DNA from 4 places in the Janthinobacterium sp. JC611 genome. Region 4 is predicted to be linked to each of the others. Evidence: predicted binding sites of a transcription regulator. Region 4 holds the regulator's gene; each other region holds the start of a gene.
The links. Region 4 encodes sigma-54, which starts transcription at its own class of promoters, with help from an activator protein. Its sites were predicted from a motif close to TGGCANGNAANCTGCTTT; they were not measured.

Region 1 (7,521 bases), on a different contig from region 4:
TCTATCTGGCCAGCAGCCAGTATATCGACAGCGACCATCCGGCCGTGTGCGCCAAGGCAGCCCAGTTGGCGGCAGGCGCGCCGGGCGACGCCGCCATCGCGGCCCGCTGCTTTGCCTTTGTGCGCGACGAGATCGCCCACAGCTGGGATTACCAGCGCAATCCCGTCACTTGCCGCGCGTCCGACGTCTTGCAGCATGGCACGGGATACTGTTATGCGAAGAGCCATCTGCTGGCCGCGCTGCTGCGCGCCAACGGCATTCCGGCCGGCCTGTGCTACCAGCGCCTGGCCGTGGGCGAGGTGGGGCCGCCGTTTTGCCTGCATGGCTTGAACGCCGTGTATCTGCAAGACTTCGGCTGGTACCGCATCGATGCGCGCGGCAACAAGCCCGGCGTCGCGGCCGCCTTCACGCCGCCGCAGGAGCAACTGGCCTTTCCCGTGCTGGCGCCCGAAGAGCGTGACTTGCCGGAAATCTGGCCGGCGCCGTTGCCGCAGGTGATCGCGTCCTTGACGGGCCATGCGACCGTGCAGGACGTGGCGGCGCACCTGCCCGATGTCGAATTGCTGCCGCTGCGCAAGTAAATTACAGAAAGAAAACATGAGAAAAGTGTATGTTGGCTTGATCGGCCTGTTGCTGCTGGCCGGTTGCGGCGGCAAGGGCGAGAGCGGCGGGCAATCGAGCGCCGCGCGCCTCGATGGCAAGGAAGCGGGCAGCGAGTTTCTTGCCTATGAACATAACGTCAGCGTCGATACGCACGAGGCGCAAGTGCGGCCCCTGTATGAAAAAGTGGTGGCCGCCTGCAAGGCCGATACGGAAAACGGCTGCCTGCTGCTCGATTCCAGCCTCGACAGCGGGCGCTACGTGCATGCGCGCATCAGCATGCGCGCCAAGCCGGCCGGCATCAGGAAGCTCGTCGCGCTGGTCGCGGCCGAAGGCGACGTCACCAGCCAGGGCACCAAGGTGGAAGACCTGGGCCGTCCCGTGCTCGACAGCAAGAAGCGCCTGGAGATGCTCAAGCAATACCAGGCGCAGCTGCAAGACCTGGAAAAGCGCTCGGGCACGAACGTCGATGCGCTGATCAAGGTGAGCAAGGAACTGGCCACCGTGCAAGTGGAGCTGGAGCAGGCGACGGCGGCCCACGCCCTGTTGATGCAGCGCATCGATACGGACTTGCTGAACGTGGCCATCAGCGCCGAAGGCAAGCAATCGTTCTGGCGGCCCGTCAAGCGCGCGCTGGGCAATTTCACGGAAAACCTGTCGGAAGGCGTGGCCAACGCCATCACGGCCATGGCTTATATCCTGCCGTGGCTGATCGCGTTCGTGCTGCTGTTCCCGCTGGGACGCAAGGGCTGGCGCCGTTTGCGAGGTGCACCGCGCAAGATGTAAGGCCTGCCGCGCACCGTTTTACGGCAATCTGAAACCTGGCTGCACAGTCCTTGTGCAGCCAGGTTTTTTTTCGTGCGGCGCTGGCGGGCACGCACCATGGCGGACGACGGCTGGCGCTGGCATGCATTCTGCTTTAACAACATCGCAGGCCCAGCTCGACCCCCACGAACCCATCACAGGAGTCCCCATGTCACGACGCATCATCCTGAAAGCGGCCGCCGCCGGCGCAATCGCCCTGGCCACGTCCATCACCATGCAGGCGGCCTGGGCCGCCGATACCATCAAGGTGGGTATCTTGCACTCCCTGTCGGGCACCATGGCCATCTCCGAAACGTCGCTGAAAGACGTGGCGCTGATGACGATCGCCGAGATCAATGCCAGGGGCGGCGTGCTGGGCAAGAAGCTGGAAGCCGTCGTCGTCGACCCGGCGTCGAACTGGCCGCTGTTCGCGGAAAAAGCGCGCCAGCTGGTGGCGCAGGACAAGGTTGCCGTCGTGTTCGGCTGCTGGACGTCCGTGTCGCGCAAGTCGGTTTTACCCGTCTTCAAGGAACTCAACAGCCTGCTGTTTTACCCGGTGCAATACGAGGGCGAGGAGCTGGAAAAGAATGTGTTTTACACGGGCGCCGCGCCGAACCAGCAGGCGATACCCGCCGTGGAATACCTGATGAGCAAGGATGGCGGCGGCGCCAAGCGCTTCGTGCTGCTGGGCACCGATTACGTGTATCCGCGCACCACCAACAAGATCCTGCGCGCCTTCCTGAAAAGCAAGGGAGTCAAGGATAGCGATATCAGCGAGGTCTACACGCCGTTCGGCCATGCAGACTATCAAACCATCGTCGCCAACATCAAGAAGTTTTCCGCGGGCGGCAAGACGGCCGTCATTTCCACCATCAATGGCGACTCGAACGTGCCGTTCTACAAGGAACTGGGCAATGCGGGATTGAAAGCCACGGACGTGCCCGTCGTCGCGTTTTCCGTGGGCGAGGAAGAGCTGCGCGGCATCGATACCAAGCCCCTGCTGGGACACCTGGCGGCGTGGAATTATTTCGAGTCCGTCAAGAATCCCGTCAACGCGGCCTTCATCAAGCAGTGGAAGGCGTATGCCGTGGCGCAAAAGCTGCCGAATGCGGGGTCGGTCGTGACGAACGACCCGATGGAAGCGACCTATGTGGGCATCCACATGTGGGCGCAAGCCGTGGAAAAGGCGAAATCGACGGACACGGACAAGGTGATCGCCGCCATGGCCGGCCAAAGCGTGAAGGCGCCATCGGGCTTCACCCTGACCATGGACGCGAGCAACCACCACTTGCACAAGCCCGTGATGATCGGCGAGATCAAGGCCGACGGGCAATTCAATGTTGTGTGGAAAACCAAGGAAACAATACGCGCCCAGCCGTGGAGCCCGTTTATCAAGGGCAATGAGGGCAAGCAGAAGTTGTAGGAGCTTGCGCGTCGCATCGTCATCGCAACCCCAGGCAAAGAGCTGGGGTCAGTAGCCTCGCGATCGGAATGCGGCCCCATTGGGGCGCATTCCCCCGGCGGGTCTGACCCCTGTCCTTGCTGATCATCCACGCCTACCCGGGAATTCCATGAGGTTATTCACGTCGCTGCTGGTCTTCGCCTGCCTGTGCCTGTCATCCATGGCGCAGGCCGCCATCCCTCCCGAGCTGCTGAAACCGCTGTCCGGCGACGACCCCGACGCCAGAATCGCCACCGTGGCGCGGATCGCCGCGCTGGCGACGCCCGAGGCCGCCCGAGTGCTGCAAGCCTTGCAGGACGACGCCCTGTACGCCGCGCCCGACGGCAAGGTGTACATCGTCGACGGCGAGCAGGCATATGACCCTGCGCTCGGCCGGAGCGTGGCGCTGCCCGATGGCGTCGATGGCGTGATGGTCAACAACCGCTTGCGCGCGGCGGTGGCGGGCGCCTTGTCGGGCTTGCAGCTGCTGGCGCCCGAGCGCAGCGCCCGCCTGGCTGCCGCGCAAGCCTTGCGGACGGCCGTCGATCCCGCGCAGCTGCCCCTGATCCGCACCGCCTTGGCGCGCGAAAGCGATGCGGAAATTACGCGGATATTGCAGCTGCTGATCGCCAGCGCCAACCTGCATGCGCCGGACGCCGCCACGCGCAAGGCCGCCGTGCAGGCGCTGGCCGGCAGCAGCGATGCGCGCTTGCTGCCGGTGCTGCAAGCCATGCTGGAGAAGGATGGCGAGCCGGACGAGGGCGTGCAGCTGGCCGCCATCGAGACCATGCGCCAGATCAAGGGACGAGTGTCACGCATGGAGTTCGCCGGCAATGTGTTTTACGGCATTTCGCTGGGCAGCGTGCTGCTGCTGGCCGCGCTGGGCCTGGCCATCACGTTTGGCTTGATGGGCATCATCAACATGGCGCACGGGGAATTGCTGATGATAGGCGCTTACACGACCTATCTGTGCCAGCTGTTTTTCCGCAGCTATTTGCCTGGCTTGCAGGATGCCTACCTGCTGGCCGCCTTGCCGGCCGCCTTTCTCGTCGCGGGACTGGTGGGCGTGGCGCTCGAGCGCACGGTGATCCGCTGGCTGTATGGCCGGCCGCTGGAAACCCTGCTGGCCACCTGGGGCATCAGCCTGATCCTCATGCAGCTGGTGCGCACCATCTTCGGCGCGCAAAACGTGGAAGTGGCCAATCCCGCCTGGATGTCGGGCGGCGTGACGGTACTGGGCGGCCTCGTGCTGCCGTACAACCGGCTGGCCATCATCGGCTTTGCCATCGTCGTCGTGGCGGCCGTGTGGTTGATCCTGAACAAGACGCGCCTGGGCCTGTTCGTGCGGGCCGTCACGCAAAACCGCCGCATGGCCGATTGCGTGGGCGTGGCCACGGGCAAGGTCGACATGCTCACTTTTGGCCTTGGGTCCGGCATCGCCGGACTGGGCGGCGTGGCCCTGTCGCAGCTGGGCAACGTGGGGCCGGACCTGGGCCAAAGCTACATCGTCGACTCCTTCATGGTGGTGGTGCTCGGTGGCGTGGGGCAGCTGGCCGGCACCGTGATCGCCGCGCTGGGCCTGGGCGAAGTCAATAAATTCCTCGAACCGGTGGCGGGCGCCGTGCTGGCGAAGATCGCCATTCTCGTCTTCATCATCATTTTCATCCAGCGCCGGCCGCAGGGCCTGTTTGCCATGAAGGGACGCAGCGTCGAATGACTACCTCCTATCCATCCAGGCAAGGCCTATTCACGCGGCCCGTGTGGCTGGCGATTGCCGCATGCGCGCTGCTGGCGGCGCTGTTGCCGATTTTTAACCTGGCGTTTGCCGAGGGGCATATGCTGCACGTGTCCGCCTACACGGTGGCGCTGGTGGGCAAGTTCATGTGCTATGCGCTGGCCGCGCTGGCGCTGGACCTCGTCTGGGGCTACACGGGCATATTGTCCCTGGGCCATGGCGTGTTCTTTGCGCTGGGCGCGTATGCGCACGGCATGTATCTGATGCGCGCCATCGGCGACCAGGGCCAGTACCACAGCAGCTTGCCCGATTTCATGGTCTTTCTCGACTGGAAAACCTACCCGTGGTACTGGGCGTTTACGGAACACTTCTGGTATTGCATGGCCCTCGTCGTGCTGGTGCCAGGCGTGCTGGCTTTTGTCTTCGGTTACTTTGCCTTTCGCTCGCGCATCAAGGGCGTGTATTTTTCCATCATCACGCAAGCGATGACGTATGCCTTCATGCTCTTGTTCTTCCGCAATGACACCGGCTTTGGCGGCAACAACGGCTTCACGGACTTCAAGACGATCCTGGGCCACAGCATCACGGCGCCCGCCACCCGGGCCGTGCTGTTCCTGCTGACGCTCACCTTCCTGCTGGCGGCCTTGATCGGTGCGCGCGCCATCGTCCGTTCGAAACTGGGCCGGGTGCTGCAGGGCGTGCGCGACAGCGAGGCGCGCCTGATGTTCCTTGGCTACAACCCGCTGTGGTTCAAGCTGTTCGTGTGGACCTTGTCGGCCGTGCTGTGCGGCATCGCGGGCGCCCTGTACGTGCCGCAAGTGGGCATCATCAACCCGTCCGAAATGTCGCCGGCCAATTCCATCGAAATGGTCGTGTGGGTGGCCGTGGGCGGGCGGGGTACGTTGATCGGTCCGATCCTGGGCGCCTTCACCGTCAACGGTCTGAAAAGCTGGTTCACGGCCGCCATGCCGGAACTGTGGCTGTTCGCGCTGGGCTTGCTGTTCATCGTCGTCACCCTGTTCATGCGGCAGGGCATGCTGGGCGTGTTGAGCAAGTTGAAACGCAAGCCCATCGTGGCAGAGGAGGCCGCATGAGCATCCGCATGTTGCCCGGCATGGCCGGCACCGAGGCTGGCGCCATGTACTCGCGCGTGAAAGGTGAGGGCGTCGACACGACGCACGGCGCCATTTTGTATCTGGAAGACATCAGCGTGTCCTTCGACGGCTTCAAGGCCATCAACCAGCTGAGCCTCGATATTTCCGTGGGCGAATTGCGCTGCATCATCGGGCCTAACGGCGCGGGCAAGACGACGATGATGGATGTGATCACGGGCAAGACGCGCCCCACGTCCGGCACGGCCTGGTTCGGCCAGACCATGAATCTGGCGACGATGACGGAAGCGCAGATCGCCCACGCGGGCATCGGCCGCAAGTTCCAGCGTCCCACCGTGTTCGAGCAGCACACGGTGTTCGACAATCTGGAACTGGCGATGAAGATGGACAAGCGCGTGGCGCCCACCCTGTTTTCCCGCTTGAGCTCGGAGCAGGCAGGCAGGATCGAAGCGATCTTGCGCTTGATCCGCCTGCATGGCCACGAGGCGCGGCCGGCCGGCTTGCTGTCGCACGGGCAAAAACAGTGGCTGGAAATCGGCATGCTGTTGATGCAGGAGCCGCAGCTGATTTTGCTGGACGAACCGGTGGCCGGCATGTCGGATGCGGAAACGGCGCGTACGGCGGAGTTGCTCAATGACTTGCGTGGCAAGCATTCGATCATGGTGGTGGAGCATGACATGGGTTTCGTGACGGAAATCGCCCAGCAAGGCATCGTCACCGTGCTGCATGAGGGCGCCGTGCTGGCGCAGGGCCGCATGGACGAAGTGCAGGCCGACGAGCGCGTCATCGAAGTCTATCTTGGAAGGTAATAAAGGAAGGTCAGGAACTATGCTGGAAGTCGAACAATTGCATCAATACTATGGTTCCTCGCACACCTTGCGCGGGATTGACTTGTCGGCGCGCAAGGGAGAATGCCTGGCCTTGCTGGGCCGCAATGGCGTGGGCAAGACGACCTTGCTCAAATGCCTGATGGGCGTGCTGCCCGTGGCGCAAGGCAAGGTGGTGTTCCATGGACGCGACATCACGAGGCTGGCGCCGCATGCGCGGGCGAAGCTGGGCATCGCCTACGTGCCGCAGGGGCGTGACATCTTTGCGCGCCTGACGGTCGAGGAAAACTTGCTGATGGGCATGGCGGTGAAGCGGGGCAGGCAAGCTGCGCGCATCGATCCCCACGTGTATGAACTGTTTCCGGTGCTCAAGGAGATGCTGCAGCGGCGCGGCGGAGATTTGTCTGGCGGGCAACAGCAGCAGCTGGCCATCGCCCGCGCCCTGCTGGCCGAACCCCAACTGATCATCTTCGACGAGCCGACCGAGGGTATCCAGCCGTCCGTCATCAAGGATATCGGCAGGGTCATTTCCCTCTTAAAACAGCGTGGTGACATGGCCATCGTGCTGTGCGAACAGTATTTCGACTTCGCCCGCGAGCTGGCCGACGACTTCATCGTGCTGTCGCGGGGGCAGGTGGTGGCCAGCGGCAAGGCGGAACAGATGGATGGCGAGGAGGTGAAGCGGCACCTGGCCGTGTAAGGTCAGACGAGCTGGAACCACCCCAGCACGGCGCCGGCCGCCAGCAGCCACAACAAATGGATCTTCGTGCGCCAGATGAGGATGCCGGCCACAATGGAGAGGGTCCACAGGGGCCAGTCGGTGCTCCATTGATGGTTGGCGCCGCCCAAAATCATGCCGGTGGAAATCAAGAGGGCGACGACGATGGGCGCCATGCCCTGCTTGAAGGCGCGCACGGGGCGCAGGTCGCGGTTGCGGTAGCCCCACTGGGCCGCCACGTAAGTGAGCGTGGTGCTGGGCAGCATGATGCCCACCATCGTCAC
Region 2 (7,521 bases), on a different contig from region 4:
ATGACGGCCATGTCGTAGCGCTCGCGCATGCCCTTGCACAGCATTTCGCACAGGGCCGTCTTGCCCGAGCCGACGGGCCCGCCGATGCCCACGCGCAGCGGATTGGAGGATAGTGAGGTCATGTTTGCTCTCTCATAAAATGATTCAGGAACGGTACAGGCGGCTGTACTGCACTTCGTGCCGCATCGACAGCAGCGACAGGCCGGGCGCCCAGTTGCCCATCTCGTCGTCCTGCAAGGTTTGCGCCGCCAGGGCCGCCGCTTCCAGTTCCGGCCGCAGCGACAGCAGCAGGCGCTGGCCCGCCACCTGCCCCAGCGGCACGGATTTCACGCAGACGAGCACCTGGTTTTCCGCCCACGCGAACAGCATGGCCAGCAGCGCCTCTTCGCGCGGAATCGCCAGCGCCGCCACGGCGCACGCATAGGCCGTGGGCAGGGCCACTTCAGGCTGCCCCTGCAGCATGTCGATCAAGACGCCGTCGGCCACGCCCAGCTCGGCCAGGAGCTTGGTCAGCGAATAGCCCATCTGGATGGTTTCGGCGCGAAATTCCGCCGTGTCGCGCGAGGCGATGAAGCGCTCGCTCCAGCGCGCGACCGCGTGCAGGTCCTGCGCCTCGAACGCCTGCATCAGGCGCCAGCACAGGGGCGCTTCCCAGCGCGCCACCACCTGCGCCAGATGCTGGGCGATCCAGTCCCGCGCCGTGGCCGCGTCCTTCACCAGGCCCGATTCCAGCGCCGCTTCCAGCCCCTGCGAATAGCTGTAGGCGCCGATCGGCAGGGCCGGGCTGGCGAATTGCAGCAGATGCAGCAGGGCCGACGCCTGCATCATGCGGCGCCTGGCACGTCGCCCGGACGGTGGATTTTCTGCCGCAGCGGCACGGGTGCCAGCAAATGCTGGCCGTGGCCGTCGTGATGGCCATGGCCGCCGCCGTACGCGCCCGCCTCCGGCTCGAACGGCGCATCTTCTTCCATGACGCTGGCGTGCAAGCCTTCCAGCATCTCCTTCAGCACCACGTCCTTGCGGATGCGCAAAAAGCCGTCGCCCACCTGCGCCTGCGTGTGGCGGTTCCCCAAATGAAAAGCGCAGCGCAGCAGCGTGTGCGCATCCGCGCAGCGCACCAGGTAGGTCGGCTCGCGCGCGGCGACGATTTGCACCACCTGGCCTTCCGGTCCCGTCATGCGTTCGCCGTCGCGCAGCACCGTGCCGCGCACGGTGAACACGGCGACGTCGTCGCCATTCGACAGCACGGCGCGCAGCCGGCATTTTTCGCGCTGGTCGTAGGGCAGCACCAGTTGAGCAACGGCGGCGCGGTGATCGTCCGCCGCCAGTTTGGTATGCAAAGTGAGCATGCTTGTCTCCCGCTTAGAATAGAAAATAACGCTGCGCCATCGGCAGCACGGCGGCCGCCTCGCACACGAGCAGCTGGCCGTCGGCCCGCACGGCATAGGTTTCCGGGTCCACTTCCATGTGCGGCGTGGCGCCGTTGTGGATCATGTCGGCCTTGCGCAAGCCGCGCATGTTTTTCACGGCGATGACGGATTTATTCAGTTTGAGCTGATGCCCGATATCGAGCTCGCAGGCCGCCTGCGAGACGAAGGTAAACGACTTTTTCAGGCCGCCGCCGAAGGCGCCGAACATCATGCGGTAATGCACGGGCTGCGGCGTGGGAATCGACGCGTTCGGGTCGCCCATCTGCGCGGCGGCGATCATGCCGCCCTTGAGTATCATCGACGGTTTGACGCCGAAGAAGGCCGGCTTCCACAGCACGATATCGGCGATCTTGCCCGCCTCGATCGAGCCCACCACGTGCGATATCCCATGCGTGATGGCCGGGTTGATCGTGTACTTGGCGATGTAGCGCTTGGCGCGGAAGTTGTCGCTGCGCGCCGTGTCGGGCGCCAGCGCGCCCCGCTGCACCTTCATCTTGTGCGCCGTCTGCCAGGTGCGCATGATCACTTCGCCCACGCGCCCCATCGCTTGCGAGTCGGACGACATCATGGAAATGGCGCCGATGTCGTGCAGGATATCTTCGGCGGCGATGGTTTCGCGGCGGATGCGCGACTCGGCGAACGCCACGTCTTCGGCAATGGCCGGGTCCAGGTGGTGGCACACCATCAGCATGTCCAGGTGCTCGTCGAGCGTGTTGACGGTGAAGGGGCGCGTCGGATTCGTCGACGACGGCAGCACGTTGGCCTGCCCCACGGCGGCGATGATGTCGGGCGCATGGCCGCCGCCCGCCCCTTCCGTGTGGAACGTGTGGATGGTGCGGTCCTTGAAGGCGGCCAGCGTATGCTCGAGGAAGCCGCCTTCGTTGAGGGTATCGCTGTGCAGCGCCACCTGGATATCCATGCGGTCGGCCACCGACAGGCAGTTGTCGATGGCGGCCGGCGTGCTGCCCCAGTCCTCATGCAGTTTCAGGCCGATGGCGCCCGCGCGCACCTGCTCTTCCAGCGGCAGCGGCAGGCTGACGTTACCCTTGCCCATGAAGCCCAGGTTCATCGGGAAGGCGTCGGCCGCCGCCAGCATGGCGTGCAAATGCCACGGTCCCGGCGTGCAGGTGGTGGCGGCCGTGCCGACGGCCGGTCCCGTGCCGCCGCCCAGCATGGTGGTCACGCCGCTCATCAACGCTTCCTCGATCTGCTGCGGGCAGATGAAGTGGATATGCGTGTCGACGCCGCCGGCCGTGACGATCAGGCCTTCGCCCGCGATGATCTCGGTCGCGCCGCCGATGGCCAGGGTCACGCCGGGCTGGATGTCCGGGTTGCCCGCCTTGCCGATGCCGAAAATCAGGCCGTTTTTCAGGCCGATGTCGGCCTTCACGATACCCCAGTGGTCGAGGATGACGGCGTTCGTGATGACGGTGTCCATCACCTCTGCCGCGCAGCGCTGCGACTGGCCCATGCCGTCGCGGATCACCTTGCCGCCGCCGAATTTCACCTCTTCGCCATGGATCGCGTAGTCATGCTCGATCTCGATGAACAGTTCCGTGTCGGCCAGGCGGATGCGGTCGCCCTTGGTGGGACCGAACATCTCGGCGTAAGCGCTGCGGGGAATGCTGGCCATCTCAATCCTTTCCCGGTGGGGTGTCTTGCAGTTCGCCCATCACTGCGCCATTGAAGCCATAGACCTTGCGCTCGCCCGCCAGCGCCACCAGTTCCACCGTGCGCTGCTGGCCCGGCTCGAAGCGCACGGCCGTGCCGGCAGTGATGTTCAGGCGCATGCCGTAGGCGCGCCAGCGCTCGAAGGCCAGCGCCGGATTGACCTCGAAAAAGTGAAAGTGCGAGCCGACCTGGATCGGCCGGTCGCCCCGGTTGGCCACCACCACGGTGGCCGTGGCGCGCCCGGCATTCAAGCTGATTTCGCCTTCTTCCAATTGGTATTCGCCTGGGGTCATGAGGGGCTCCTGTCAATGTCGCTTGGTTGGTTACGGTATCGGGTGGTGCACGGTCACCAGCTTGCTGCCATCGGGGAAGGTCGCTTCCACCTGGATGTCGGGGATCATCTCGGCGATGCCGTCCATGACGTCCGCGCGCGAGAGTATTTTCGTACCGTCCGACATCAGCTGCGCCACGGATTTTCCATCGCGCGCGCCTTCCATGATGGCGGCGCTGATCAGGGCCACCGCTTCCGGATAATTCAATTTCAAGCCGCGCGCCAGGCGCCGTTCGGCCAGCAGGGCGGCCGTAAAAATGAGCAGCTTGTCTTTTTCGCGGGGAGTCAGGTCCATGGTTTTCCTTGCGTTTCTTTCCTGATCAAGTGTTCCAGATGCGGGGCACGACGGCGTCGCGTCCCAGCATGGCGGGGCGCAGCAGCCGCCAGGCGGCCAGCATGATGCGGCGCGCCGCCTCGCTGTCGCCGCACAGCAGGCGCACCACCACCAGCGCTTTCATGTGCGTGGCGCCAAACGCGGCACCGGCCGGCACGGCGATCTCGCGCACGGCCGCCAGCACGGCGGCCGATACGGGCGTGCCGACGGCGATCAGGGTGGCGCACACCGTGTGTCCCCCCAATCCCAGCGGGCTGGCCATCAGGGCGCCGCCGCCGGCCAGCTCGCCCTGCTCCCACCACAGCAGCCTGCCGCCGCGGCGGATCTGCACCTGCTGGCCGATGCTGCCCGTGTTGAAGATTTCGCCCGAGGCGCCGCGCCCCAGGCAGACGATGTCGCAGCCGATGTAGCCGGCGTCCGGAGCCAGTTCCACCTCGTGGCGCAGGCGCACGCAAGCCTGGTCGAAGAAGATGCTCTCCTGCGGCAGCCACTCGATGGCCGCGCCCCTGCCCGCGCGCAGCACGAGGTGCTGGCCCGAGACGTGGCCGTTGGCGCGGTACCATTTGGCGGCGCCCGGCGACGTGAGCAAGGCGTGCCCGCCCTCGCCCACCGTGGCGTCGACGGCCAGCTGATCGCCACCCACCACGCCGCCGGGCGGATGGATGATGATGGCGTGGCAAACGGCATCGCCTTCCGGATACAGGGGCTTTTGCACGCGCAAGGGACCGCTGTGCGTGCGCTCGACGAGGCGGCTGACGCCATCGTGCAGCGCAAAGCCCAGGCGCAACTGCGCCTGCCAGGCGCCGTGTGGGCTGGCCGCGGCCTGATTCGGCATGGCTGGATGGGTGCTGTCTGGCATGCGGGACTATCGCGTAAATAAGCGATTACCTAAGCAGGATATGTGCCAGCGCCAGGGAAAGGAAAAGTGAGAATCGTGCACCGCGCCGCAGCGGACGCACCGGCATGGTGCATCCGTTGCGGCGCGACGCTCACGCCAGGGGCAGCGTGCGCCGTTCGCGCAGCAGCGCCGTCAAGGCTTGCGCGGCCAGGGGACGGCTGAAATAATAGCCCTGCATTTCGTCGCAGCCGTGTTCCGTCAGGAAGGCCACCTGCTCGCGCGTTTCGACGCCTTCGGCGATGACGCGCATGTCCAGGTTGTGCGCCAGCGAGATGACGGAACGGGCGATGGCCGCGTCGCTGCTGCTGGTGGTGACGTCGTCGACGAAGGATTTGTCGATTTTCAGCACGTCGATGGGAAAGCGCTTCAGGTAGCCGAGACTGGAATAGCCGGTGCCGAAGTCGTCGAGCGAAATGCCCACGCCGATATCCTTCAGGCGCGTCAGGGCCGCCACCGCCTTGTCCGGGTCGCCCATCACCGTGCTTTCCGTGATCTCGATCCCCAGGCAGGCGGGCGCGATGCCGTATTTGCGCAAGGTCGCCTCGACGAAAGGCACCGTGCGGTCCTGCGCGAACTGTTTGCCGGACAGGTTGACGGCCACCTTGATGCTGCCCAGGCCCGCGTCGTGCCAGGCGCGGATCTGCGCGCAGACGCTTTCCAGCACCCATTCGCCGATGGCCGTGATCGAGCCGTATTCCTCGGCCAGCGCGATGAACAGGCCGGGCGGCACCTTGCCCAGCACCGGATTTTCCCAGCGCAGCAGGGCTTCGGCGCCCAGCATGGCGCCCGTGCGCAAGCACATCTGCGGCTGGTAGTGCACTTCGAATTCATCGCGGCCGATGGCGCCGCGCAGCTGCTGCTGCATCGCCAGGCGGGCGCGGATGTCGCTGCCCATGCGCTCCGTGAAGAAGGCGTAATGGTCGCGCCCCATTTCCTTGGCGCGCACCAGCGCCGTGTCGGCGTGGCGCAGCACGTCGTCGAGGCTGTCGCCGTCGGCCGGGCACATGGCGATGCCGATGCTGGTCGTCAGCGCCAGGCGCTCGCCATCGACGCTGAGCTCTTCGCGCAAGCCGGCCAGGATGGTTTGCGCCAGCGCCAGGGTACGCCCCAGCAGGGCATCGTCCTGCAGCAGGATCTGGAACTCGTCGCCACCCTGGCGCACCACCGTGTCGCCTTCGCGCACGCAGCCGGACAGGAAGCGCGCCACCACCTGCAGCGCCTTGTCGCCCACGGCCTGGCCGTGCGAATCGTTGATGTTCTTGAAGCGGTCCAGGTCCAGGCACATCAGCACCACCTGCTGGCTGTCGCGCACGGCGTTCGCGCGCGCCTGTTCGAAGCGCTCGCGCAGCAGCACGCGGTTCGGCAAGCCCGTCAGCGCGTCGTGGTAGGAGAGGAAATCGATCAGATGCTGTTCGGCCTTGCGCTCGCTGATGTCGAGGAAGACGCCGATGTAGTTGACGACGGCGCCGTCCGGGCCGTGCACGGTGGAGGCGCTGAGCAGGCAGGGATAGGTGTCGCCGCTCTTGCGCCGCGTCTGCACCTCGCCCGACCAGCAGCCGCTGCTGCGCAAGCCCTGGCGCATGGCCTGCAGCACCGCTTCGCCCGTGTGTTCGGCGTGCAGGCGCAGGATGTCCGTGCCCACCACTTCCTGCGCCGCGTAGCCGGTGATGCGCGTAAAGGCGGGATTGGCCGTGACGATGACGCCGGCCGGATCGGTGATCAGGATGGCGTCCTGCGTCGCCTCGAAGACCTGGCCCGACAGGCGCAGCAATTCTTCATTGGCGCGGCGGATCTGCACTTCGCGCGCCAGGGTGCTGGCCACCTGTTCCAGTTCGGCCGTGCGTTCGGCCACGCGCCGCTCCAGGTTGGCGCGCTCCTGCGCCAGTTGCAGCTGCGCCCGCGCCAGGCGCACGTGCGCATCGGTGCGGGCGAGGATTTCCTCGGCCTGGAAGGGCTTGGCGATAAAGTCGACGGCGCCCAGCGCGAAGCCGCGCACCTTGTCGTCCGTATCGTACTGGGCCGACAGGAAGATCACCGGCACCTGGCGCAGGGACGGTATCTCCTTCAGGCGCCGGCACACTTCAAAGCCGTCGAGGCCCGGCATGCGCACGTCGAGCAGGATCAGCTCCGGCGGGCGCGCCTGGGCCGTCCACAGGGCCAGTTCGCCGTTCGGCGCCTGGCGCACCGCATAGCCGGCGCCGCCCAGCAAATCGCTCAACAGCTTCAGCGAAGCCGGCGTATCTTCAACGATCAGTACTTCGCCCCTGGCATTCACTTCGGAAAAATCGCGGTGCATGTAGCAGTTCTCTCAGCTTTGGATGAGGCGCGGCGGTCGGTTGCCGCGCTGGACAAGACATTTCTTTGCGATGAACTACGTACTATCATCATAATCTTTATTGCAATTTAGCACCATCCATCGGCGGCACTTAGTCCGTCTTTTCAGTCAATCCGATGTTGTCAGCCCACACTTTTCAAGCGTGCGCCGGCACGCCCTCGTTCTTCAGCAAATCGCACAGCTGGCGGTACTGGTGCTGGTCGAGCATGGCTTGCAGCGGCGCCAGCACGGGTGCCGCCACCGGCGGCAGGGCCGCCAGCAGCAAAGCCACCCTGGCCAGATTCAATTCACGCAGCGCCACCAGCAAGGCCGCGCGCTCTTCCCCGGCCAGCAACAGCAAGTCTTGCGCCCGCAGTGCCGGCGGCGCCTCGGGCGCCGGCGCTGCGGTCAGCGGCATGGGCGCCTGCACGGGCGCCTCGGCCGCCTGCGCGGGAATGCTGAAGCGGAAGGTGGCGCCCTGCCCCGGCATGGACTCCAGCGTCAGTTCGCCTTTCATCAATTGCACGAATTCGCGCGAGATGG
Region 3 (7,521 bases), on a different contig from region 4:
ATGCCACGACGCAGGCGATGGAATGCGAGGATATCCTGAATATCGGCGGTTTTTCCGATGACGTCTTCAAGATCATCGCCGCCTTTGCCGCCGGCCAGCTGGACTCCGCCCACTGGATGGGAGAAATCGCCGCCATCGATATCGCGGCAACCGGTTGTTGAAGTAAAGCGCATGAATGCGGACAAGACTACATAAGAGACGTCCTGTCCAGCCTTGTCATGCGCCGCAGTGCCCCGAATGCAGACAGGATTACATCGATCAGCCGCGTCAAACCGGCCTGGCGTGCGCACTGCGCCGCCAGAAAATCCTGTCCCTCCTTGTCGGGTTGTCGTACTGATTACAATTGAAAATGAGAGAAGCGATGAAGAAAGAAGAATACGACGTCCTGCATACCGAAGGCAGCCGTCCCGTGAAAATGTGGACCCGTGGCGTGCCTGTCGAAGAAGCGGCAAAAAAACAATTGCGCAACACGGCGACCCTGCCGTTCATCTACAAGCATATCGCCGTCATGCCCGACGTCCACCTGGGTAAAGGGTCGACCATCGGCAGCGTGATTCCTACTCTGGGTGCCGTGATCCCGGCGGCGGTGGGCGTGGATATCGGTTGCGGCATGATGGCGGCGAAAACCACGCTGACGGCGAATGATTTGCCCGATAATCTGGGACCGCTGCGCAGCGCCATCGAGCGCGCCATTCCGCACGGAATGTCGCCCAAGACGCGCGGCGGCCAGCGTGGCCGCGACGAAGGTTCCTGGCATACGCCACCCTCGGTGGTCGATGCGGCCTGGCTGCAATTGAAGGATGAATTCGAGGCGATCTGCCTGAAAACGCCGAAGCTGAAAAACACGAACAATTATCGCCACCTGGGAACGCTGGGCAGCGGTAACCACTTCGTCGAAGTCTGCCTCGACGAACAGGGTTCCGTGTGGTTCATGCTGCATTCCGGCTCGCGCGGCGTGGGCAATGCCATCGGCACGCATTTCATCGAATTGGCCAAGCAGGATATGCGCACCCACTTCATCAACCTGCCCGACCAGGACCTGGCCTACCTGGCCGAGGGCACGCAGCATTACGACGATTACGTGGAGGCGGTGGGCTGGGCGCAGCGCTTTGCGCGCAACAACCGCGAAGTGATGATGCAGAACCTGATCGCCGCCGTGCGCACGGTCATCCATAAACCGTTCCAGACGCACGTGGAAGCCGTCAACTGCCACCATAACTATGTGCAGAAGGAGCACCACTTCGGCAAGGATGTGCTGGTCACGCGCAAGGGCGCCGTGTCGGCCCGCGCCGGCGAGCTGGGGATCATTCCCGGTTCCATGGGCGCGAAGAGTTTTATCGTGCGCGGCAAGGGCAATGCGGAGAGTTTCCATAGCTGCAGCCACGGTGCGGGACGCACGATGAGCCGCACGGAAGCGAAGCGGCGTTTCAGCCTGGATGACCAGATCCGCGCCACGCAAGGCGTGGAATGCCGCAAGGATGAAAACGTAATCGATGAGATCCCGATGGCCTACAAGGATATCGATGCGGTGATGCTGGCGCAGCGCGAGCTGGTCGATGTGGTGCATATATTGAAGCAGGTGGTCTGCGTCAAAGGATAAGAGAGAAAGCAGAGATGATAGAAATAGATGGAGCGCAAGGTGAGGGCGGCGGACAGATTTTGCGCTCGGCGCTGAGCCTGTCGATGATCACGGGACAGCCATTCCGGCTGACGAATATCCGTGCGGGGCGGGAAAAGCCCGGCTTGCTGCGCCAGCATTTGCTGGCCGTGCAGGCGGCGACCGCCATGTGCGGGGCGCGCACGACGCCGGTGGCGCTGCGCGCATCGAGCCTGGAATTCGTGCCTGGCCCCCTGCGCGGTGGCGATTACCGCTTCGCCATCGGCAGCGCCGGCAGCTGCACCCTGGTATTGCAAACCTTGCTGCCGGCCCTGCTGCATGCGGATGGGCCGTCCACCGTGCGCATCAGCGGCGGCACGCACAATGCCATGGCGCCATCCGTGCATTTCCTGCAGCGCGCGTATGGCCGCATCCTGCAGCAGATGGGGGCCGACATGCAGATCGAGCTGCTGCGCTACGGCTTTCATCCCGCAGGCGGCGGCGAGGTGGTGGCCACCGTGCAACCGTGCCAGCGCTTGCGGCCGATTCAACTGCTGCAGCGCGGCGAGCGCACGGCGGGGTATGCGGAAAGCGTGGTGGCGGGCGTGCACGTGAACGTGGCGCAGCGCGAGCTCGAGCGCGTCGCCGACGGCATGGGCTGGAGCGGCAAGCAGCTGCGCCTCGTCGGCTTGCCGGCGGAGCAGGGACCGGGCAATGTCCTGTTGCTGACACTCGAGCATGAGCATGTCACGGAAGTGTTCACTTCTTTCGGCGAAAAGTCCTTGCTGGCCGAATCGGTGGCCAAGCGCCTGTTGAACGAGGTGCGCGCCTATCTCAAGTCGGACGCGGCCGTCGGCGAGCACCTGGCCGACCAGCTCTTGCTGCCGATGGCGCTGGCGGGCGGTGGTGCCTTCAGCTGCAACAAGGTGTCGCAGCACGCGCTGACGAATGCCGAGGTGATTGGCCGATTCTTGCCCGTGCGTATCACTTTCGAGCAGCAGGCGCGAAGCAGCATCTGCACGGTGGCCGCCGCCTGATGCGCGCGGTGACACATATTACTGTTGCAGCTGTTCCAAATTGATACACGACCCGCCGGATCAGGGGTATCTGCGCATGGCATGGCATTTGCTCCTCTTGGATATTCACTAAAAAACCAAGGAGACCAGCATGACCTATTCCATTCGTACCCTGCTCGGCGTGGCGGCCGCGGGCGCCGTTGCCCTCACTTCCCTGCTGACCTTGCCGCATGCCTATGCGCACGGCAACGTCACGCCGCAAGGCGTCGACACCACGGGCTTGCCCAAGGTGGGCGACAAGTGGCTGGAACAAAATCCGTATCGGGGCAATAAACTGGCCTTGACCGTGGGCACCTCGGCCTACAACCAGAATTGCGCGCGCTGCCACGGCATCGAAGCCATCTCGGGCGGCATCGCGCCGGACTTGCGCCAGCTGGACCGCGATTGCTTCAGTATCAAGAATGAGACAAAGAAACAGGCTTGCTACAAGGAGACGGATAATTATTATCTGACCACCATACGCCACGGGAAAGTACGCAATGGCGCCGTGTACATGCCGCCGTTCGAGGGCGTGTTCAATCAGGAAGCCATGTGGGCCATCAAGACCTATCTGGAAACCCGCCGCGAGTCTAACTGATCCGATTGATCAAGAAGGAGTCCCATGCGTTCATTTCAACTCCGGGGCGCGCGCGCGATGATCTCGCTCGCCTGCCTGGCGCTGTGCGCGGCCGCGCCGGCGCGCGCCGACTGGCAGAAAGTACAGCAGTCGGGCAGCCTGAAAGTGGCTGTGTACAACGAGTTCGCGCCGTTTTCCGACAAGGGCACGGGCATCGATATCGACATCGCCGAAGCATTGGCGAAAAAGCTGGGGCTGAAATTGAGCTTGCTGCCATTTCCCGCCGGCGAAAACCTCAACGATGACTTGCGCAATATGGTGTGGAAGGGCCATTACCTCGGCTATGGTCCCGCCGACGTGATGCTGCATGTGCCGGTCGACAAGAAGTTGATGGCGGATAACGACAAGGTCGAGATCTTCGCCCCGTATTACGTGGAAACCGTGCGCCTGGCGCGCAGCGCGCAGGCCGTGCCGCAATTCGATGGCGTCGCTTCGCTGGCGGGCAAGCGCGTCGGCGTGGAAAAAGTGTCGATCGCGGCCATGCTGATGCTGGGCGAAGACAATGGCAAATACCGTGACGACGTGCGCATCTTCGACACGGCCGCCGAAGCCTTGCAGCAATTGCAGGCGGGCCAGCTCGACGCCGTGCTGGCGAATCGTTCGGAAATCGAATCGGTGCTGAAAAGCGATCCCGCTTTCCCCTTGAGCGAAGTGGCGTTCTCCCGCTTGCCGCGTGCCGGCTGGGCCGTGGGCCTGGCCGTCAGCCGCCAGCAGCTGGACGTGGCCAAGTTGCTGCAGGCGGCCATGAACGAGATGGCGGCCAGCGGCGAATTGAAAGCCATCTTCGAGAAATATGGGGTGAAGGAAGCACGGCCCTGACTTGGCTTGCTCTCGTTAAAAAGCCCGCGCATCTTCCGATGCGCGGGCTTTTTAATTAGAAGGAATACATGGCACTGACACCCAGCAACCAGTTACGTCCCGGCGCCGCTTCATAGTAGCGCTTGTTGCTGTCGCCGACGATGACGGAGCCCACGTAGGTCTTGTCAAAAAGATTGTTCAGACGGGCAAATTCCTTGAAGCGCCAGTTGCCCACGCTTTGCTTGGCATTCACGCGCGCGTTAAACACCGTGTAGCCGGGCGCCGGTTTTTCGATGTTGCTGTCTTCCGCATATACCTGGTTGCTGGCCACGCTTTCCAGCGCCGCGCCAACACGGTCGAATGTATCTTTCCAGGCCAGTTCCGCGAACAGGTTGGCGCTGGGCACGCCCGGCAAGCGGCTGCCTTCGCGCACGTTGCCAAACGCCTGGTCATACACGGCGTGCAGGCTGGTCAGCGCCACTTTGGTCGTGAAGCCATACGGCAGGTTCGAATCCAGCGACACTTCCATGCCCTGGCGCAAGGTTTTACCCGCATTGCGGTAGCTGGTGCGCCCGCCGCTGGACTTGTCGACCACCAGCTCGTCATTGGTCTTGATCTGGAACACGGCTGCGTTCACATGCGTGTTGTTATTGATCCTGGCCTTGACGCCCGCTTCCAGGTTGGTGCTGGTGGCCGGCTTCAAGTTGAAATTGAAGCCGCCGCCCGTGCCCGAGTAAAACAGTTCGTTCAGGGTGGGCGCTTCGAAGCCGCGCGCGGCGCTGACGTAGACGTTGACGTTCGGCGTCAGTTTGTACAGCAGGCCCAGCACCGGCGTCGTGTGGCTGAACTCCAGGCTGCCGCTGTCGTTGCCGTTGCTGAGGAAATGGTCGTCGACCGCCACTTTCATTTTGCTGTAGCGCACACCTGCGCTCAGCTGCCACGGTCCGCCTTGCCATTCCGCCTGGAGATACGGATCGAGGCTGGACACGACGTTCTGTTCGTCGCGGCGCAGCTTGCCCTTTACGCCAAAGCTATTGCCGATGAAGTTTTCATAGCCGGTGCGGTCATCGCTGGAGCGGCCATAGTCGATGCCGATGGTGGTGCTCAGCTTGCCGCCAGCCAGCTGGTTCACGTGCAGCCAGTTGGTGTCGATGCCATAGAATTGGCGCTGGAAATCGACCACGCCGCCCGAATGGCTGGCTGGCGCCTGGAAACCCTTGGTAAACGCCTGGTACTGGATCACGTCACGGTTGCCGCCATACACCATCACGTGCAGGCGGTCATCGCCGAACGATTGCTCGTAGGTGGCGCCGATCTGCTGGTGGTCGATGCTTTTGCGGGTGTTGTAGCGCTCGGCCAGGGTGCGCTTCGGGTTTTGCGTATCGGTGGTGTCGATTTCGCCGGCGCGCGGGTTTGCTGCAAAGGTCGCCCAGGTGACGCCCAGCGGGTCTTGCGTATTGCCTTGATGCAGGCTGTTGGCGACGATGGTCAGCTTGCTGTCCGCATTCGGCTTGACGGTGATCTTGCCGAACGCCTGTTCGCGCGTGGCGGCGCTGTGGTCGCGGAAGCCGTCCGTGCGGAAGCGCGAGCCGTCGAGCACGTAACCGATGCCGCCCGCCTGGCCTTGTGCCGACAGATCCACCTTGCTGGTGCCGTAGCTGCCGCCCGTCACGTTCAATTCGACGGACGGGGGATTTTGCCCATCCTTGGAAAACAGCTGGATCACGCCGCCCGAGTGGTTGCCGTAGATGGCGGAAAACGGTCCGCGCAGCACTTCGATGCGCTCGGCCGTATCGAGGTTGAAGGTGGCGGCCTGGCCCTGGCCGTCCGGCATGCTGGCGGGAATGCCATCGCTGATCAGCTTGACGCCGCGCACGCCGAAGGCCGAGCGGGCGCCGAAGCCGCGCGACGAGATCTGCAAGTCTTGCGCGTAGTTCTGGCGGTTTTGCACGACCAGGCCCGGCACGGCGGCCAGCGCTTCCGACGCGTTGACGCGGATTTGACCCTCCTGGATGCGGGCGCTGTCGACCACGTCGATCGAGGCCGGCACTTCCTGGCTGGGGTGGGCGATGCGGCTGCCGCTGATGACCACCGTATCCATCAGTTGTGCGCCCGGATCTGCGGCCTCGGCGGCAAAGACGTGGGGGGCGAGGGTGGCGCTGCCGGCGACAAACAGGCTGGCGATGGTGTTCAGGCGGAAACGGTGTTGCATGCGGATTCTCCAATGTGAATAAAAGCCTGCTTGATCGCGTGCGCGGTACAGGTCTGCGTAGGTGTATCAAGCAATATGCCTGCCATGTCTCCATTGGTGGGCTGAAATTATACGCGTGTCAGTGGCACGGCGTTTGCATACAGCAATTGTCAGAGGCGCCGCTACCGCGCGCCTTTCCCTCGTTTTGCCATTGAAAAGGTAATTATGCCCAACTTCTTCTCGCGCTTGCGCCAGGTGTGCTGGCTGCTGCCTGCGCTTGCCAGCACGGCCGTCCTGGCCGCTCCGTTTGCCTATGTCCCCAATGAAAAATCGGGCACCTTGAGCGTGATCGACACGGCTACCGACCAGGTCCTGCGCCAGATCGCGGCAGGCCAGCGTCCGCGCGGCATCGCCGCCGACCCCACCGGACGACAATTGTTTGTCACGGACGCGGCCAGCAGCGCCTTGCTGCTGATCGACAACGCTGGCGGCGCGCCCGTGCGCACGGTGACGCTGGGCAAGTCGCCCGAAGGCGTCAGCGCCTCGCAAGACGGTAGTCACGTGGCCGTGGCCGTCGAGGAAAACAATAGCGTGGCCTTGCTTGATGGTCAGTCGGGCACCTTGCTCGCCGACATCAAGGTACAGGGACGCAATCCGGAACATGCCGTCTTCAGCCCGGATGGGCGCTGGCTGCTGGTCAGCGCGGAGGAGGCCGAGCAAGTCGATGTCATCGATGTGGCGCAACGCCGGCAGGTGGCGTCCATCGCCGTGGGATTGCGTCCGCGCGGCATCGGTTTCAGTCCGGATTCGGGCCGCGCCTACGTGGCGTGCGAACTGGTCAACGCCGTCTACGTGATCGATATGGCCGCGCGCAAGGCGATTGCCACCATTCCAGCCGGCAAGAATGCGAATGGCATCGTGGTCCATCCCAGCGGCAAGCAAGTATATGTCTCGAATGGCATCGATGGCACGGTGATGGTGATCGATACGGCCAGCAACAAGGTGACGGCCACCATAGCCGTCGGCAAGCGCCCGTGGAATATGGCCATCACGCCGGACGGCGCCAAGCTGTACGTGGCCAATGGCCGCTCGAACAGCGTGTCCGTGATCGACACGGCCAGCGCGCGGAAGGTGGCCGATATTGCCGTAGGCGAATTGCCATGGGGCGTGGTGATTCGGTAGTGATACGGGAGCGGGTGTTCCAGTCTGGTACACCTGTTCCATTGTGCAGCGGCGCAGGGGC
Region 4 (7,521 bases):
AGCAGCAGCAGGACCAGCCACCAGTTGTCGAGCACCACGCGGATATTGAGCAGCATGCCGACGGTGATGAAGAACAGGCCCAGCAGCACATCGCGGAAGGGCTTGATATCCTCTTCCACCTGGTGCTTGAATTCCGTCTCGGAAATGAGCATGCCGGCTACAAACGCCCCCAGGGCCAGCGACAATCCTGCCCGTTCCGTGATCCAGGCCGCGCCCAGCGTGATCAGGAGCAGGTTGAGCATGAACAATTCCTGCGAGCGGCGCTTGGCGACGATGGTCAGCCAGCCGCGCACCATCTTCTGGCCGATGAACAGCAGCAAGATCAGCACGACCAGGGCCTTGCCGCCGGCCCAGGCCAGGGTTTCGGCCAGGTTGTCCGAATCGCGTGTGAGGGCGGGAATGAGGATCAGCAGGGGCACGACGGCCAGGTCCTGGAACAGCAGGATGCCGATGATCTTGCGGCCGTGTTCGCTTTCCAGTTCCAGCCGCTCCGTGAGCATTTTGGAGACGATGGCCGTCGACGACATGGCCAGCGCGCCGCCCAGGGCGAACGCGGCTTGCCAGCTCAGGTGGATGTAGGCGGACAGATAACGGGCGACGAACCAGCCGAAGACGACGGTGGCGATGATGGTGGTGACCACCTGCGCCAGCCCCAAGCCGAAGACGATGCGCCGCATGGCGAGGAATTTGGGAAGCGAGAATTCGAGCCCGATGGAAAACATCAGGAAGACGACGCCGAACTCGGCCAAGGTGTGGCTGGCCTCGTTTTCCGCCGCCAGGCCCAGCGCGTGGGGGCCGATGACGATGCCGACGGCCAGGTAGCCCAGCATGGGTGGCAAATGCAACATTCTGAAAGCGACCACGCCCAGCACGGCGCTGCCGAGTAACATCAGGGTCAGTTCAAGCGAGGAAAACATGGGTTGCCCGGTGCGGTCAATGGAAATCGTTGTTTGTTGTGACTGGCAAGTTTTTTGCTTTCCTAATTCGTTTATACTTTGGGCATGAGTGTAACCCATGAAAAAACAATGCTGAAAGCTTTTGATCGAATTGACATGCAAGCGATGACCGAGCGCGCCGTCGCGCTGGCCCGCACCACCTTGCAGATCGAGTCCGACGCCATCAACGCCCTGCACGCGCGCCTGGCCACGGACGACAGCGTGGGCCGCGCCGTGGCGCTGTTGCTGCAATGCAAAGGGCGTGTCGTCGTCTCGGGCATCGGCAAGTCCGGCCATATCGCGCGCAAGATTGCCGCCACCCTCGCTTCCACCGGCACGCCGGCCCTGTTCGTGCATCCGGCCGAAGCGGCCCATGGCGACCTGGGTATGGTCACCTCGGACGATGCGTTTATCGCCATCTCGTATTCGGGCGAATCGTCGGAACTGATGGCCATCATGCCCGTCGTCAAGCGCATGGGCGGCGTACTCATTTCCATGACGGGCAAACCGAACTCCAGCCTGGCCCAGCTGGCCGACGTGCACCTGGATATTTCTGTTGAGAAAGAAGCCTGTCCGCTGAACCTGGCGCCGACGGCCAGCACCACCGTCACCCTGGCCTTGGGCGACGCGATCGCCGTGGCCTTGCTCGACTTGCGCGGCTTCAAGGAAGAAGATTTTGCCCGTTCGCATCCGGGCGGCGCCCTGGGCCGCCGCCTGCTCACCCACGTGCATGACGTCATGCGCAGCGGCGAACGGGTGCCGAAGGTGCCGGTGGACGCCTCGCTGCTGCAGGCGCTGGAAGAAATGACGAAGAAGGGCATGGGCATGACGGCCGTCGTCGATGCGGACGACCGTCCCGTGGGCGTGTTTACGGATGGCGATTTGCGCCGCATGTTCGAGCGCGTGCAGGATTTCACGCAAGTGGCGATCCGCGACGTCATGCATGCGCAGCCGCGCAGCATCGCGCCCGAACGCCTGGCCGTCGACGCCGTGGCCGTGATGGAGCAGTACCGCATCAACCAGATGCTGGTCGTCGATGCCGACGGCAAGCTGGTGGGCGCGCTGCATATCCATGACCTGACGCAAGCGAAGGTGATCTGATGGACAGCGTGGCGGATAACCTGGCGCGCGCGGCCAAGGTCAAACTGATGATCTTTGACGTCGATGGCGTGCTCACCGACGGCAGCCTGCATTTCGGCCCGGACGGCGAGATGATGAAAACGTTTAATGTGTATGATGGCCTGGGCATCAAGCTGCTGCAGGAATCGGGCGTGCAGACGGCCATCATCAGCGCGCGCCGCTCGGCGATCACGGCGCGCCGCGCGCAAGACCTGGGCATTACCCATGTGCACCAGGGCGGCCATGACAAGCTGACGCCGTTTCGCGAACTGCTGGCGCTGACGGGCTTGACGGAAGAACAATGCGGCTATATCGGCGACGACGTCATCGACGCGCCCATCCTGAAGCGCGTCGGCTTTGCCGTCAGCGTGCCGGGCGGGCGTCCGGAGGCGCAGGGGCTGGCGCACCATGTGACGCAGGCCGGCGGCGGCCGCGGCGCGGTGCGCGAGATCTGCGAATTCCTGCTGCGCGCCCAGGACAACTATGCGCGCGTCATGGCGCCGTTCCTGGAGTGAGGCGCGCCGCCTCGCCAGTGACCTTTGAAAGAGTGAAGCCCTATGCGTAAGCCAGGAGGCGCCCATCGCTGGCGCATGATTTTTACCATGCTGGGCGCGGTTGTCGTCGCGCTGGGCAGCTTCTGGCTGCTCGAGGTGATGAACAAGAACAGCCAGGACATCACGGCCAGCAAGCATCTGGATGAGCCCGACTATTTCATCACCAATTTCAGCATGGTGCGCATGGATTTGACGGGTAAACCCAGTTATATCGTCTCGGGCACCAAGCTCACGCATTATCCGCTGGACGATTCGTCCGATATCGACCAGCCTTTCGTGCGCAAGCTCACGCCCGGCATGCCGCCGTTGAACATGCATGCGGAACTGGCGCATATCGACCAGGACAATACCCGGCTGCAACTGCACCGCAAGGTCGTGATCGACCGCGTGGCCAGTCCGAAGGCGCAGAACCTGACGGTCAGGACGGAAGCGCTGACGGTGTTCCCGGACGAGGAAAGAATGGAAACGGACGTGCCTGTCGATATCCTGACGGGCGCCTCGCGCATCAATGGCATCGGCATGAAGGCCAATAACGCCACCGGCGTGGTGGAAGTGCAGAATGCGTTGCGCATGGTCCTCCCGCCGAAACCGCGCCCGGCCGCGGCGGCAAAATGACAGAATGAAACAAGGAAACCATATTATGAAGAACATCTTGCTGTTGACCGTATTTTCTCTGGCCATGACAGGCGTGGCGCATGCCGAGAAAGCCGATTCCGAGAAGGAAGCCGTCATCACGGCGCGCAGCGGCCATGTCGACGACGTCAAGCAGGTGCGTACCCTGACGGGCGACGTCGTGCTGGTCAAGGGCACCCTGACCATGAAGGCGGGCCGGGCCCTGATCACGGAAGACCCGCAAGGCTACCAGTTCATCACCTTCTGGGCCGATCCCGGCAAGCTGGCCACCTTCCGCCAGAAGCGCGATGGCGCGGGCGACCTGTGGGTCGAGGGCGAAGCGGAGCGCGTGGAGTACGACAACAAGACGGAAGTGGTGAAACTGTTTTCCAAAGCCAAGCTGACGCGCCTGGAAGGCACGAAAGTGACCGACGTGGCCAATGGCGCCTTCATCTCGTATGACAGCCGCAAGGAAGTGTTTGCGATGGAAAATTCCGACAGCGGCACCAGCACCGCCGATGGCGGCAGCGTGCGCATGGTGATCCAGCCGAAGACCAAGGCGCCGGCGGCGGAGAAAGCGCCGGCCACGCCTGCGCCAGGAAAGAAATAATGGACAATACTCGTTGCGGCAGCACCCTGATCGTTCGCGGGCTGCAAAAAACCTATGGCAAGCGCCAAGTCGTGCATGATGTCTCGCTGCAAGTCGAATGCGGCGAAGTGGTGGGCTTGCTGGGCCCGAACGGCGCCGGCAAGACCACCTCGTTCTACATGATCGTCGGCCTGGTGCCGTCGGACGGCGGCAGCATCGACATCAGCGGCGTGGACATTTCCAGCCTGCCGATCCACCGCCGCGCGCAGATGGGCCTGTCCTACCTGCCGCAGGAAGCGTCCGTCTTCCGCAAGCTGACGGTGGAAGACAATATCCGCGCCGTGCTGGAAATCCAGACCGTCGAAGGCCGACCGTTGACGAAGGCCGAGATCGATGAGCGCCTGGATAAACTGCTGGCCGACTTGCAGATTGAAAAGCTGCGCGAGAACCAGGCCCTGTCGCTGTCCGGCGGCGAGCGGCGCCGCGTGGAAATCGCCCGCGCGCTGGCCACCGATCCCCGTTTCGTGCTGCTCGACGAACCGTTCGCCGGCGTCGATCCGATCGCCGTGATCGAGATCCAGCGCATCGTGCGCTTCTTGAAGGAGCGCAATATCGGCGTGCTGATCACCGATCATAATGTGCGCGAGACGCTGGGTATTTGCGACCGTGCCTACATCATCAACCAGGGCTCGGTACTGGCGTCGGGACGCCCCGACGACATCATCGCGAACGAGTCGGTACGCCGGGTCTATCTGGGCGAACACTTCCGCATGTAAGCCAATGAAACAATCATTGCAGCTGCGCACTTCGCAGCACCTGGCACTGACGCCGCAGTTGCAGCAATCGATACGCCTGTTGCAATTGTCTACCCTGGAATTGCACCAGGAGTTGGAGCAATTGCTGACGGACAATCCCTTGCTCGAACGCCTCGACGATCCGCTCGACCGTTCGCTGCGCCTGCTGTCCGACGGGGCCTTGAGTTCCACGGCCGCGCCGGCCGAAGCGCCGCCCCAGCCGCCAGGCCAGGAGGCGCCCGCGGCGCCGGCCGAAGCGGAGGCGTTTGACGGCGAGGCCGGTGACGGCCCGGCCGCTGCGGACGGCGGCGACAGCGACTGGAGCGAGGCGAGCCGGGGCAAGGCGCCCGACGACGAAGATTCGCGCCCGCAACTGGAGGCCCATCACTGCACCCTGCGCGAGCACCTGATGGAGCAGATGCGCGTGACGGTGCTCGAATTGCGCGACCGCGCGCTGGTCGAGCTGATCATCGATGCGCTCGACGACAATGGCTACCTGGAAGAGTCGCTCGACGACATCCTGGCGCGCCTGCCGGAAGAGCTGGAAATCGACGCCGACGAGATGCGCACGGCCTTGTCGCTACTGCAAAGTTTCGATCCGCCCGGCGTGGGCGCGCGCAATGCGTCCGAATGCCTGGCCCTGCAAATCAAGCGCTTGCCGCACGTTGCCATGGTGACGCGGCGCATGGCCCTCGTCATCGTGGAAAAGCACCTGGCCTGGTTTGCCCAGCGCGACTTCAACAAGCTGAAAAAAGCCCTCGATTGCGACGATGAAGACTTGCGCGAGGCGCAGACGGTGATTCGCCAGTGCAATCCGCATCCGGGCGCCGTATTCGCCTCGGACGTGTCCGATTACGTGGTGCCTGACGTCGTCGTCAAGCGCGCGCGCAATGGCTGGCAAGTGACCCTGAACAACGACGTCATGCCGCGCCTGCGCGTCAACGCCATGTACGCCAACCTGCTCAAGCAGGGCAAGGGCGAGGGCGCCATGGGCGCGCAGTTGCAGGAAGCCAAGTGGCTGATCAAGAACATGCGCCAGCGCTTCGACACGATCCTGCGCGTGGCGCAGGCGATAGTAGAAAGACAAAAGAACTTTTTCTCGCATGGGGCCGTTGCCATGCGTCCCCTTGTGCTCCGTGAAATAGCTGATACACTGGGTTTACACGAGAGTACTATCTCGCGGGTAACAACTCAAAAGTACATGCTGACCCCGCACGGCATGTTCGAGTTGAAATATTTCTTTGGTAGCCACGTCGCCACCGAAGCGGGGGGCGAAGCGTCATCGACGGCGATACGGGCATTGATCGTGCAACTGACAGGAGCAGAAGACCCTAAAAATCCTTTATCCGACAGTAAGATTGCGGACATGCTGGGGGAACAAGGCATGGTGATTGCGCGACGTACTGTTGCCAAATACCGGGAAGCATTAAAAATTCCGCCAGTGAGCCTGCGTAAGTGTTTGTAAGTTTTTTTCGGTTCCTCTGCGGGCCGGATACGATGGACCGCACGAACCCGATCATCTTTAGGAGTGTGTATGAATCTCACCATCAGCGGACATCATCTCGAAGTGACACCAGCCATCCGTGAATACGTACAAACGAAACTGGAGCGCGTGAAACGTCATTTCGATCAAGTCATCGATATCGCCGTGATTCTGACCGTGGATAACCTCAAAGAGAAAGAAAAACGTCAAAAGGCCGAAGTCAACCTGCGTCTGAGTGGCAAAACTGTCTATGTAGAAAGCTTGGCGCACGACCTGTATGCCGCCATCGATACCCTGATCGACAAGCTGGACAGGCAAGTGATGAAGTACAAAACCAAAGTGCAAGGGCACGGTAAAGAGGCGATCAAGCATCTGCCAGACAGCTCGGAAGAAGAATTCGCCGCCGCCTGAGCGGGCCGCGACTTTCAACTGGCTGTGATCAACTAAGGGCGCACATCTTGCGCCCTTTTTTGCGCCCAGCGGAACGCAATGTTCCCCGCGCAGGCGCTAGAATGTTTGCACTTTCACTTCTTTCCTGCCTGCCATGAGCGACTTCGTCCAGACCTCCATCCGCCACCGCACCGGGCACATCGTGCTCGACCGTCCCAAAGCCTTGAATTCCCTGTCGCTGGACATGGTGCGCACCCTCAGCGCGGCCCTGCTGGCCTGGCGCGACGATCCGCAGGTGGACGCCGTCGTCATCCGCTCCAGCAGCGACAAGGCCCTGTGCGCCGGCGGCGACATCCGCTTCTTTTACGATGCGGGCCGGGCCACGCCGCAAGGCGGCAGCGCCTTGCTGGAAGATTTCTTCACGGAAGAATATGCTTTAAATCATTTAATTCATTTTTACCCGAAACCGTATATCGCCGTGATGGATGGCGTGGTGATGGGCGGCGGCATGGGCGTGGCGCAAGCTGGGCCCGGCAACCGCTTGCGCATCGTCACGGGCCGCACGCGCATGGCCATGCCGGAAGTCAATATCGGCCTGTTTCCCGACGTGGGCGGCAGTTATTTCCTGTCCCGCCTGGCCGGTCAGCTGGGCCTGTACCTGGGCTTGACGGGTTTGACGATCAACGCGGCCGATGCCCTGTACACGGGCCTGGCCGATGTCTACCTGCCCGAGGCGCAGATGGGGGCGCTGCTGGCCCTGTTCGAATCGACGCCGGGCGAGGCCTTGCCGGTGGCCATCAAGGCGCTGGCGGCGCCGTTCCAGGCCGAGGCGGGCGTTTCTGCCCTGGCCACGGCGCGCGCGGCGCTGGACCGCCATTTCGGCGCGGGTTCGGTGGCGGCCATCATGGCCTCGCTGGCGCAGGACGACGGCGCGTTCGCCGCCAAGGCCCTGGCGGCCATGCGCCTGCGCTCTCCCTTGATGATGTCGGTGACCCTGGAATTGCTGCAGCGGGGCGCCCACCTGGGCGTGGCCGATTGCCTGCGC

Region 1: the regulator sigma-54 is predicted to act here: its motif matches at 1,504-1,521, upstream of urtA (urea ABC transporter substrate-binding protein).
Region 2: the regulator sigma-54 is predicted to act here: its motif matches at 4,656-4,673, upstream of J0O65_RS17250 (urease accessory protein UreD).
Region 3: the regulator sigma-54 is predicted to act here: its motif matches at 6,422-6,439, upstream of J0O65_RS25245 (beta-propeller fold lactonase family protein).

What each region holds. Positions count from the first base shown of each region.
Region 1 covers NZ_JAFLJN010000044.1:237,223-244,743, reverse strand. The annotation lists gene J0O65_RS24875 (transglutaminase-like domain-containing protein) at 1-581, shown strand, start outside; gene J0O65_RS24870 (DUF4349 domain-containing protein) at 598-1,386, shown strand; gene urtA (urea ABC transporter substrate-binding protein) at 1,574-2,827, shown strand; gene urtB (urea ABC transporter permease subunit UrtB) at 2,976-4,562, shown strand; gene urtC (urea ABC transporter permease subunit UrtC) at 4,559-5,674, shown strand; gene urtD (urea ABC transporter ATP-binding protein UrtD) at 5,671-6,501, shown strand; gene urtE (urea ABC transporter ATP-binding subunit UrtE) at 6,521-7,219, shown strand; gene J0O65_RS24840 (chromate transporter) at 7,222-7,521, opposite strand, start outside.
Region 2 covers NZ_JAFLJN010000021.1:619,949-627,469, forward strand. The annotation lists gene ureG (urease accessory protein UreG) at 1-122, opposite strand, end outside; gene J0O65_RS17225 (urease accessory protein UreF) at 145-825, opposite strand; gene ureE (urease accessory protein UreE) at 825-1,349, opposite strand; gene ureC (urease subunit alpha) at 1,363-3,063, opposite strand; gene J0O65_RS17240 (urease subunit beta) at 3,065-3,394, opposite strand; gene J0O65_RS17245 (urease subunit gamma) at 3,425-3,727, opposite strand; gene J0O65_RS17250 (urease accessory protein UreD) at 3,753-4,625, opposite strand; gene J0O65_RS17255 (EAL domain-containing response regulator) at 4,756-6,960, opposite strand; gene J0O65_RS17260 (sensor histidine kinase) at 7,136-7,521, opposite strand, start outside.
Region 3 covers NZ_JAFLJN010000056.1:11,305-18,825, reverse strand. The annotation lists gene J0O65_RS25275 (vWA domain-containing protein) at 1-161, shown strand, start outside; gene J0O65_RS25270 (RtcB family protein) at 362-1,600, shown strand; gene rtcA (RNA 3'-terminal phosphate cyclase) at 1,615-2,634, shown strand; gene pedF (cytochrome c-550 PedF) at 2,765-3,250, shown strand; gene J0O65_RS25255 (substrate-binding periplasmic protein) at 3,275-4,108, shown strand; gene J0O65_RS25250 (TonB-dependent receptor family protein) at 4,164-6,299, opposite strand; gene J0O65_RS25245 (beta-propeller fold lactonase family protein) at 6,504-7,460, shown strand.
Region 4 covers NZ_JAFLJN010000015.1:6,040-13,560, forward strand. The annotation lists gene J0O65_RS10990 (monovalent cation:proton antiporter family protein) at 1-917, opposite strand, end outside; gene J0O65_RS10995 (KpsF/GutQ family sugar-phosphate isomerase) at 1,002-2,036, shown strand; gene J0O65_RS11000 (KdsC family phosphatase) at 2,036-2,569, shown strand; gene lptC (LPS export ABC transporter periplasmic protein LptC) at 2,612-3,223, shown strand; gene lptA (lipopolysaccharide transport periplasmic protein LptA) at 3,249-3,830, shown strand; gene lptB (LPS export ABC transporter ATP-binding protein) at 3,830-4,585, shown strand; gene J0O65_RS11020 (RNA polymerase factor sigma-54) at 4,590-6,068, shown strand; gene hpf (ribosome hibernation-promoting factor, HPF/YfiA family) at 6,138-6,497, shown strand; gene J0O65_RS11030 (enoyl-CoA hydratase/isomerase family protein) at 6,631-7,521, shown strand, end outside.